DNA from 2 places in the Streptomyces sp. NPDC056883 genome. Region 1 is predicted to be linked to the other one. Evidence: riboswitches for the same ligand, from Rfam matches in the RefSeq annotation. Region 1 holds a riboswitch; the other holds the start of a gene.
What was found. Region 1 has a riboswitch for S-adenosylmethionine ahead of thrC (threonine synthase). Riboswitches for the same ligand answer to the same signal wherever they lie in the genome.

Region 1 (5,527 bases):
GAGAGCGCCTCGCCCTCGACGTCCTCGGCGATGATCAGCAGCGGCTTGCCGGACTGCATGACCTTCTCCAGGAGCGGCAGCAGGTCCTTGACCGAGCCGATCTTGGAGTTGACGATCAGGATGTACGGGTCGTCGAGGGACGACTCCATGCGCTCCATGTCGGTGGCGAAGTACGCCGAGATGTAGCCCTTGTCGAAGCGCATGCCCTCGGTGAGCTCGAGCTCCAGGCCGAAGGTCTGCGACTCCTCGACCGTGATGACGCCTTCCTTGCCGACCTTGTCCATGGCCTCGGCGATGAGCTCGCCGATCTGGGTGTCGGCGGCGGAGATGGAGGCCGTGGAAGCGATCTGCTCCTTGGTCTCGACGTCCTTGGCCTGCGCCAGCAGGGCGGCGGAGACGGCCTCGACGGCCTTCTCGATACCGCGCTTGAGGGCCATCGGGTTCGCACCGGCGGCCACGTTGCGCAGGCCCTCGCGGACGAGCGCCTGGGCGAGAACGGTGGCGGTGGTCGTACCGTCGCCGGCGACGTCGTCCGTCTTCTTGGCGACTTCCTTGACCAGCTCGGCGCCGATCTTCTCGTACGGGTCCTCGAGCTCGATCTCCTTGGCGATGGAGACACCATCGTTGGTGATCGTGGGGGCGCCCCACTTCTTCTCAAGGACGACGTTGCGACCCTTGGGGCCAAGGGTGACCTTGACGGCGTCGGCGAGCTGGTTCATCCCACGCTCGAGGCCGCGGCGGGCCTCCTCGTCGAACGCAATGATCTTGGCCATCTGAAGTGGTCCTCCCGGACAGCGGTGGATTGCTCCCGGACCGCGCCCGCGCCCGCGACGGACGGCCTGCGTGCCCGGCGGTTCCTTCCCACCGGACCCTGCGGGCCTCACCGACCCGGTCCTCGTTTAGTAGCACTCTCACTCGGAGAGTGCTAACGCCAATGATTAGCACTCGACCCCCCCGAGTGCAAGCGGCTTCGGGCAACCCGGGATGAACACCCAGACGCCGCAAGGGCGCCGGAGCCGCCACGCACGAGGGGCCCGCATCCCGTGTCCAGGATGTGGGCCCCTCGTACATATGCCGTTGTGCCGTCGTGCGCGGCCGCTGTGCGCGGCCCCGTACGTGTCGGTGGTCGATCGCGGTCGGACTAGCCGGCGGCGAGCTTGACCATGTCCGCCTGCGGACCCTTCTGGCCCTGCGAGATCTCGAATTCGACCCGCTGACCCTCTTCAAGGGTGCGGTACCCGTCCATCTGGATGGCGCTGTAGTGGACGAACACATCCGCACCACCGTCGACCGCGATGAAGCCGTAGCCCTTCTCCGCGTTGAACCACTTGACGGTGCCCTGAGCCATGCCTAACTCCCCTATTACTGGCCCTTGCGCGGGACCGCACTTCGCGGTCCCGGGTCAGAACTTGCGCCGGAACGCCTCGACCGGGGCTGAATGTATCCGCACGGCTGCTGTCTGCAACAGGTCATTCCGACGAGAATTCTGGACACGGCAAAAGATTGAAATAGGGTGAAAACCAGGAATATTCCAGGGCAACTCGGGCCGGACAAACGCCGCCAACGACCCATAGCGCACTTGCATGTTGACTCAATGTCAACCCTCACGCGACCCGCTCATATGCGGCGGGCAAGAACAGCGGAGGGGACTTCCCCAACTCTACCGCGCCCAACCAAGCAGAATTGCCCCCTCCGTTTGGTAACGGAGGGGGCAATTCAGTTTCTACGAGGTCTCACGAAGCCCTACGAAGTCTCCCGAAGGCCCGAGAAGGCCCACGAAGTCCCGCGAAGGCTCAGCAGCCGCCCGCGACGGCGGGGATGATCGAGACGCCGGCGCCGTCCGGAGTGGACGTCTGCAGCCCGCCCTCGAAGCGCACGTCGTCGTCGTTCACGTAGACGTTGACGAAGCGGCGCAGCTTGCCCTGGTCGTCCAGGACGCGCGCGGCGATGCCGGGGTGGCTGGCCTCCAGGGACTGGATGACCTCTTCGAGGGTCGCGCCCTCGGCGGAGACCTCGGCCTGGCCGCCGGTGTAGGTGCGCAGGATGGTGGGGATGCGGACGTTGACGCTCATGGCGCTACTGCCTTTCCGGTGTGCAGGGAGAGAGATCAGGCCAGGTTGGCGGCGCGGAACGCGTCCAGGCTGGGCCGGATGGTGGCGGTCTGGCCACCACCTTCGGCCACCGCCTCCAGGGTCTTGAGGCCGTCACCGGTGTTCAGGATCACGGTGGTCAGCGTGGGGTCGAGGTGCCCGTCCTCGATGAGCTTCTTCGTCACGCCGACGGTCACGCCGCCCGCGGTCTCGGCGAAGATGCCCTCGGTCTGGGCGAGGATCTTGATGGCCTCGACGACCTGCTCGTCGTTGACGTCCTCGACGAAGCCGCCGGTGCGGCGCGCGATGTCCAGGACGTACGGGCCGTCCGCCGGGTTGCCGATGGCCAGCGACTTGGCGATGGTGTTCGGCTTCTGCGGGCGGACCACCTCGTGACCGGCCTTGAAGGCGGTCGAGACGGGCGAGCAGCCCTCGGCCTGGGCGCCGAAGATCTTGTACGGCTTGTCCTCGACGAGGCCGAGCTTGATCAGCTCCTGCAGACCCTTGTCGATCTTCGTGAGCTGCGAGCCGGACGCGATCGGGATGACGATCTGGTCGGGCAGCTGCCAGCCGAGCTGCTCGCAGATCTCGTACGCCAGGGTCTTGGAACCCTCGCCGTAGTACGGGCGCAGGTTGACGTTGACGAAGCCCCAGCCCTCGCCCAGCGGGTCGCCGATGAGCTCGGAGCAGAAGCGGTTGACGTCGTCGTAGTTGCCCTCGATGCCGACCAGGTCGCCACCGTAGACACCGGCCATGACGACCTTGCCCTGCTCCAGGTCGTGCGGGATGAACACGCAGGAGCGGAAGCCGGCGCGGGCGGCCGCGGCGCCGACGGCGCCGGCCAGGTTGCCGGTGGAGGAGCAGGAGAGGGTGGTGAAGCCGAAGGCGCGGGCGGCCTCGACGGCGATGGCCACGACGCGGTCCTTGAAGGAGTGCGTCGGGTTGCCGGAGTCGTCCTTGACGTACAGCTTGCCGGTGACGCCGAACTCCTTGGCCAGGTTGGCCGCGTCCACGAGCTTGGTGAAGCCGGGGTTCAGGCTCGGCTTGGAGGCCACGTCCGCCGGGACGGGCAGCAGCGGCGCGTAGCGCCAGATGTTGTTCGGGCCGGCCTCGATGGCGGCGCGCAGGGCTTCCGGGTCGCCCAGGGGCAGCTCGTAGGCGACTTCGAGCGGTCCGAAGCACTCGGCGCAGGCGAAGATCGGGCCGAGCTCGAAGCGGGTACCGCACTCACGACAGGAAAGGCCGGTGGCGGGACCGAGATCGACAGAGGTGCCGGCTGTGCTGGTTTCAACGACAGCGGTTTCGACGGTTTCGGCAGAGGTTGCGACAGACTGTGCAGCCATGATGGCGAGGCCCTTTCTCCTCATCTTCCCCATGGCGCACTTCGCCATGAGACGGAATTGGCACCTTCCCTAGCCGGGGACCTCGCTGGCGGCGCTGGAATGCGCGATCGCGAGAACCGACTGGAGGGTTGCCGGGGCTTCAACGGGCCGTGTCCCTCTGCCCCTCTGGATGAGCGGTATGGCACCGGCACACGCGCTCTGTGGCGCGCCGGTGCGTTTGTACGCGGGCCCCCCGGCATGCGGTGGACCATCGCGTTGTTCAAGACTGTAACCGAAGGCCCGGGTGGTTGAGACAGCCGTCCGAACCGCGAGATGGATCACATTTCGGGCCAAACCAGTGAACGACCAGTGAAGAACCAGGGAGTGCTGAAGGTGCTGGAAGAGGTGGAGCGCTGGTTGGCAGACCGCTCCTGGTCCGCCGCCGACCGACCGCTCGGCCAGCTGCTTTCCGCCAAGCGGGCAGCGGGGACCACGGTGAGCGTGGTGTTGCCGGCGCTGAACGAGGAGGCGACGGTCGGCCGGATCGTCGAGGTGATCCGGCGCGATCTGATCGAGGGCCTGCCGGTGCCCCTGGTCGACGAACTAGTCGTAATCGACTCGGGCTCCACCGACCGCACCGCGGAGGTCGCGGCCAAGGCCGGGGCCCGGGTGGTGCACCGCGACGAGGTCCTGCCGCGGATCCCGGCGGTGCCCGGCAAGGGCGAGGTGCTGTGGCGCTCGCTGCTGGCCACCACCGGTGACATCGTCTGCTTCGTGGACGCCGACCTGCGCGATTTCTCGGCCACCTTCGTCTCGGGGATCGTCGGCCCGCTGCTGACCGATCCCGACGTGCGGTTCGTCAAGGCGATGTACGACCGGCCGCTCGGCGCCGAATTCAGCGACCCGACCGGTCTCCCCTCCACCAAGGCCCACGGCCAGGGCGGCCGGGTCACGGAGCTGGTGGCCCGCCCCCTGCTCAACCTCCACTGGCCGCAGCTGGCCGGCTTCGTCCAGCCGCTCGGCGGCGAGTACGCCGTCCGCCGCGAGCTGCTGGAACGGCTGCCGTTCCCCGTCGGCTACGGGGTCGAGCTGGGCCTGCTGGTGGACGCCCTGCACACGGCCGGGCTGGACGCGCTGGCCCAGGTGGACGTGGGCGTACGGCTGCACCGGCACCAGGACGGGCAGGCCCTGGGCCGGATGGCCGCCGCGATCTACCGCACGGCCCAGGTGCGGCTCTCGCGCGGGCACCTCGTACGCCCCGAGCTGACGCAGTTCGAGCGCGGCCCGGAGGGCTTCGTACCGCACACCTACGCCGTGGACACCGAGGAGCGGCCGCCGATGCGGGACATCGAGGAGTACGCGCACCGTCGCGTGGCGTAGCCGAGAATTATGTCCCTTTAGGTCTAATTTCCCTTTCATGGGGTTTATACGTTTCAGACATGTATGGGGAACCGCCCTCGCGGCGGCCGGCGGCGCCGCCCTGCTGATCGGCTCGCTGAGCGGGCCCGCATCCGCGGAGGTGGTCTCCCCCTTCGAGAAGCGGTACGACGAGGCGCTCTACGGGGACTTCGTCACGCTCGGCAACACGGTGATGGACTGCCCCCAGACACCACCCGCCGAGGCCGCCGAGTGCGCCGAGGTCCAGCGGGGCGGGGGCACGAAGAACAACAACGACTTCGTCGCCCGCCCGGTCGACGCCGCCGGACTCGGAACCGGCACCAACACGGGCGCCTCCAGCAGCGCCCGGCTCACCGTGCCCCCGGGCGCGGAAGTGGCGTACGCGCGGCTCTTCTGGGGCGGCAACAACGGCACGTACAAGCTCGGCTCCCACCTCATCAAGCGGTGCGACGTCTCCGGCGCGGACGCGGTTCCCGCGCCCGGCGATCCGCTGACCACCCGCCCCGTCCTCAAGGTCGGCACGGGCGCCGACCGCCCGGTGACCCTGTCCGACATGGTCGAGGACCCGGCGCAGACGGGCGGCCCGCACTACTACACGGGCGAGTCCGACGTCACCGCCGCCTTCGCCGACGTGACCACCGGCTCCCCGGTGACCGTCGCCGTCGGCAACATCTGGGCCCCACAGGGGCGCGGCTGCGTCGCCGGCTGGTCCCTGAC
Region 2 (5,527 bases), on a different contig from region 1:
GCGCCACGAGATCGCGGCCCCGCCCGAGGTCAAGGCGCAGGTCATGCAGGACTTCGCGGACGGCGCGCGCGAGTCGGCCATCGGCCGCCGCCCGCTGATCCGCAACACGATGCTCGGTGCGCTGGCCCTGCTGCCGCTCTCCGCCGTCGTGATCCTGCGCGACCTGGGCCCGCTGCCCGAGGACAAGCTGCGCAAGACCATCTGGGCGAAGGGCAAGATGCTCATCAACCAGAACACGATGGAGCCGCTCCGCCCGGAGGACATCGGCGTCGGTTCGCTGACCTTCGCCATGCCGGAAGGCCTGGAGGAGGACGCGCACGACTTCCAGACGCAGATCGCCAAGGCCGCCCTGATGATCGTCCGCATCCAGCCGGAGAACATCAAGGACAAGAAGGAACTGGAGTGGTCCCACGACGGGATCGTGGCCTACTCCAAGATCTGCACCCACGTCGGCTGCCCGATCAGCCTGTACGAGCAGCAGTCGCACCACGTGCTCTGCCCGTGCCACCAGTCCACCTTCGACCTCTCCGACGGCGCCCGAGTCATCTTCGGCCCGGCTGGTCACGCGCTCCCGCAGCTGCGGATCGGCGTCAATGACGAAGGTTTCCTCGAGGCGCTCGGCGACTTCGAAGAGCCCGTCGGTCCCTCTTTCTGGGAGCGCGGATGAGCACTGCCACTGACACCAAAGAGCGCAAGGCTCCGGCCGGCGAGCGCGTAGCCGACTGGGCCGACGGCCGGCTGGGCATCTACAGCCTCGCCAAGGCCAACATGCGCAAGATCTTCCCGGACCACTGGTCCTTCATGCTGGGCGAGATCTGCCTCTACAGCTTCATCATCCTCATCCTCACGGGTGTGTACCTGACGCTGTTCTTCCACCCGAGCATGAACGAAGTGCACTACGACGGTTCCTACATCCCCATGCAGGGTGTGGCGATGTCGGAGGCCTTCAAGTCGACCCTGGAAATCAGCTTCGACGTCCGTGGCGGTCTGCTCATCCGGCAGATCCACCACTGGTCGGCGCTGATCTTCATCGCCGCGATGCTCGTGCACATGATGCGCGTCTTCTTCACCGGCGCCTTCCGCAAGCCGCGCGAGGTCAACTGGGTCTTCGGCTTCCTGCTGCTGGTCCTCGGCATGTTCACCGGTTTCACCGGTTACTCCCTGCCGGACGACCTGCTCTCGGGCACCGGTGTCCGCTTCATGGAGGGCGCCATGCTCTCCGTGCCGATCGTGGGCACGTACCTGTCGTTCTTCCTCTTCGGCGGAGAGTTCCCCGGCGGCGAGTTCGTGGCCCGGTTCTACTCGGTCCACATCCTGCTGCTGCCCGGCATCATGATGGGCCTGCTGGTGGCCCACCTGATCCTGGTCTTCTACCACAAGCACACCCAGTTCGCGGGCCCCGGCAAGACCGAGAAGAACGTCGTCGGCATGCCGCTGCTCCCGGTCTACATGGCCAAGGCCGGAGGCTTCTTCTTCCTGGTCTTCGGCGTCATCGCGCTGATCGCGGGCATCGCCTCGATCAACCCGATCTGGGCGCTCGGCCCGTACCGTCCGGACCACGTGTCCACCGGTGCGCAGCCCGACTGGTACATGGGCTTCTCCGAGGGCCTGATCCGTGCCATGCCCGGCTGGGAGATCAACCTGTGGGGCCACACCCTCGTCCTGGGCGTGTTCATCCCGCTGGTCATCTTCCCGCTGGTGCTGGTCGTGATCGCGGTCTACCCGTTCATCGAGTCCTGGGTCACCGGGGACAAGCGCGAGCACCACATCCTGGACCGCCCGCGCAACGCTCCGACCCGTACGGGCTTCGGCGTGGCATGGCTGACGTGGTACGTCATCCTGCTGATCGCCGGTGGAAACGACATGTTCGCGCAGTACTTCCACCTGTCGATCAACTCGATCACCTGGTTCGCGCGCATCGGGTTCTTCGTCGGCCCGGTCATCGCCTTCATCATCACCAAGCGGATCTGCCTCGGCCTCCAGCGCCGGGACCGGGACAAGGTGCTGCACGGTCGAGAGACCGGCATCATCAAGCGCCTGCCGCACGGTGAGTTCGTGGAGGTCCACGAGCCGCTCTCGCAGGGCAAGCTGCACACGCTCACCTCGTACGACCAGTACAAGCCCGCCGAGATCGGCCCCACGGTCGACGAGAACGGTGTCGTGCGCAAGGTGAACCCGCTGGAGAAGCTCCGCGTCAAGCTCAGCAAGGGCTACTACGCGGAGAACAACCAGATCCCGAAGCCCACGGTCGAGGAGTACAAGGAGATCCAGAGCGGCCACGGCCACCACTGATCTCCCGCATCACGGCTTCACACGCATCACACGCTTCACGCAGTACGCACCACGCATGACTGCTTGAGGGACTGATTTCGGTCAGTCCTGGTGTCGCCACGGCGAGAGCCCCGTCCAGTGTCTGGACGGGGCTCTTTGCCGTCCCCGGGGCTGGATAGGCTGAAGCCCTTCCCATTCGACGTGGAATCCTCGATGAGCAGCAGGAGCGGACCATGAACCTGGTGACCCCGGCAGGCGGCGACAGCGCGGCGGCCCGCGGCTGGCCGGGCGTTCTGGAGGCCCTGCTGACCGGCCGTGACCTCGACGCCGACGACACGGCCTGGGCCATGGACCGGATCATGCGCGGGGAGGCCACCGACGCCCAGATCGCCGGCTTCGCGGTCGCGCTGCGGGCCAAGGGAGAGACCGTCTCCGAGATCAACGGCCTGGTCCGCGCCATGTACGAACACGCCAACCTCATCGAGGTGCCGGGCCGGACGGTGGACATCGTCGGGACCGGGGGCGACGGGGCCAAGACGGTCAACATCTCCACGATGTCGGCGATCGTGGTGGCCGGTACGGGCGCCAAGGTCGTCAAGCACGGCAACCGGGCCTCGTCCTCCGCGAGCGGCTCCTCGGACGTCCTGGAGAAGCTGGGCGTCAACCTCGACCTCACCCCCGCACGGGTCGTTGAGGTGGCCGAGGAAGCCGGGATCACCTTCTGCTTCGCGGTCAAGTTCCACCCCGCGCTGCGGCACGTGGCGGCGGCCCGCCGCGAGCTCGGCATCCGGACCACCTTCAACTTCCTCGGCCCGCTGACCAACCCGGCACGGGTCCGGGCGCAGGCCACCGGCGTGGCCGACGCGCGGGTGGCCCCGATCGTCGCGGGCGTCCTGGCGGAGCGGGGCTCCTCGGCCCTGGTCTTCCGCGGTGACGACGGGCTCGACGAGCTCACCACCACGGCGACCTCCCGGGTCTGGTGGGTCCGCGACGGCGAGGTCAGGGAGCAGGGCTTCGACCCGCGCGACATCGGCATCCCGCTGGTTCCGGTCTCCGCCCTGGCGGGCGCGGACGCCTCGTTCAACGCGGACGTGGCCCGCCGCCTGCTGGCCGGCGAGACCGGCCCGGTCCGCGACGCGGTGCTCCTGAACTCGGCGGCGGCCCTGGTCGCGCTGGACCCGGGTACGGGCACCCTGGAGGAGCAGCTCGCCGCCGGTGTCGTCCGGGCGGCGGAGTCGGTAGACTCGGGCGCGGCCCGGGCCGCGCTGGCCCGCTGGGCGGCGGCGAGCAACGCCTAATCCGACGGGATCCGGCCAAGATCAGACAACGACCCCGGTCCGCCATGTGGACCGGGGTCTTGCGTTCGGAAGATCGTGTGGCAGGATGCTCCTCAGGTCACGAGTGACAGCGTTTAGGCCCCGGCTTGCTGTCCGGCAACCCTCCTTCCGTGGCGGGGTGCCCCGGGTGATGACCAGGTCGTAGGCAGTGAGGTCTACGGCAAGCGCGGATCCCTCGAACACCAGGGGTCCTGGTCTTCTGAGGAGCGTTTTCCGTGAGCAAGCGAATGCGATAGGGCGACTCCGCCCCTTCTTCACCCCTCGGAACAGGGTCACTTCCGCGTACCCGCAGCACATCTGCGTACGCAGGCCGATCCGCGTTCCGGGGCACTCCCGTACCCCGAACGGCCGCAGCGCCGTATCCGCGTACGGGCACACCGAAGCCATTCAGACCTGCCTGCCGGGAGATACAGCCATGTCCGCAACCCTGAACGCCGCCGCCACCACCTCTGCTGCTGCCGCCGTCGACCCCGCCTGTGTCGAGCCGCTGCCGGTCCTCGGCCGTGACGTCACCGTCCCGCTCGTCACCGGCGGCGAGGTCACCTACGCCGCCCTCGACTACGCGGCCAGCGCCCCGGCACTGCAGCGGGTCTGGGACGACGTCGCCGCGTACGCCCCGTACTACGGCAGCGTCCACCGCGGCGCCGGCTACCTCTCGCAGCTCTCCACCGACCTGTTCGAGCAGAGCCGGGTCACGGTCGCCGAGTTCCTCGACTGCCGGCCCTCCGACCAGGTGATCTTCACCCGGTCCGCCACCGACTCCCTCAACCTGCTCGCCGCCGTGATCCCGGCCGACTGCCAGGTCTTCGTCTTCGAGACCGAGCACCACGCCTCGCTGCTCCCGTGGACGAACGCTCAGGTCACCTACCTCAACGCCCCCCGCACCCCGGACGAGGCCGTCGCCACCCTGGAGCGGGCCCTGGCCGACCGTGACCCCTACGGCCCGGCGCTGGTCTGCGTCACCGGAGCCTCCAACGTCACCGGCGAGCTGTGGCCCGTCAAGGAGCTCGCCGCCGCCGCGCACGCCCACGGCGCCCGCATCGTCCTGGACGCCGCCCAGCTGGCCCCGCACCACCCCGTCTCGGTCCAGGACCTCGACGTGGACTGGGTCGCCTTCTCGGGACACAAGCTCTACGCGCCCTTCGGCTCGGGCGTGCTCGCCGGCCGCGCGGACTGGCTGCAGGAGGCGGACCCGTACCTCGCCGGCGGCGGTGCCTCCCGCAAGGTCGCCCGCCGCGAGGACGGCGGCGTGGACGTCGAGTGGCACACCACCGCCGCCCGCCACGAGGCCGGCTCCCCGAACGTCATCGGCGTCTACTCCATCGCCTCCGCCTGCAAGGCCCTGAACGAGGCCGGCTTCGAGAACCTCGTCGCCCGCGAGCAGCACCTCATCGCCAAGGTTCGCGAAGGCCTCGCCGAGGTCCCGGCGGTCCGCATCCTGTCCCTCTTCGGCGACGACGCCCCGCGCGTGGGCGTCATCTCCTTCGTCGTCGACGGCTGGAACAGCTCGCACTTCGCCGCCGCGCTCTCCGCCGAGTACGGCATCGGCGTCCGCGACGGCCTGTTCTGCGCCCACCCGCTGCTCCGCACCCTCCTCGGCAGCGAGCCGCAGGCCCAGGGCGAGTGCGGAGCCCCCGAGGCGGCCCCGGGCGAGCGGTCCCTGAACGCGATCCGCGTCAGCTTCGGAGCCGGCACCCCCGACGAGCACGTGGACCGCTTCGTCCGCGCCGTCAAGGAGCTCGTCACGGACGGCGCCAAGTGGCAGTACCGCACCGAAGAGGGCCGCTGCGTCCCGGCCGTCTGACAGGCTGCGGGGCATGACCTACTGGGACCCGATACCGGCGGTCCCCGCCCTGGTGGGCGAAGCGCCAACCCACCGCGCAGGCTCACGCCCTCGTCTGCGCTGCCGACTGCGAACC

Region 2: another riboswitch for S-adenosylmethionine. It lies ahead of ACFRU2_RS14535 (aminotransferase class V-fold PLP-dependent enzyme); the one in region 1 lies ahead of thrC (threonine synthase).

Annotation. Positions count from the first base shown of each region.
Region 1 covers NZ_JBHUBS010000021.1:30,781-36,307, forward strand. The annotation lists gene groL (chaperonin GroEL) at 1-773, opposite strand, end outside; gene ACFRU2_RS35030 (cold-shock protein) at 1,142-1,348, opposite strand; gene ACFRU2_RS35035 (ubiquitin-like small modifier protein 1) at 1,794-2,072, opposite strand; gene thrC (threonine synthase) at 2,108-3,457, opposite strand; SAM riboswitch class I at 3,451-3,609, opposite strand; gene ACFRU2_RS35045 (glucosyl-3-phosphoglycerate synthase) at 3,806-4,792, shown strand; gene ACFRU2_RS35050 (isopeptide-forming domain-containing fimbrial protein) at 4,830-5,527, shown strand, end outside.
Region 2 covers NZ_JBHUBS010000004.1:581,703-587,229, forward strand. The annotation lists gene ACFRU2_RS14520 (Rieske 2Fe-2S domain-containing protein) at 1-667, shown strand, start outside; gene ACFRU2_RS14525 (cytochrome bc complex cytochrome b subunit) at 664-2,292, shown strand; gene trpD (anthranilate phosphoribosyltransferase) at 2,505-3,569, shown strand; SAM riboswitch class IV at 3,665-3,781, shown strand; gene ACFRU2_RS14535 (aminotransferase class V-fold PLP-dependent enzyme) at 4,024-5,412, shown strand.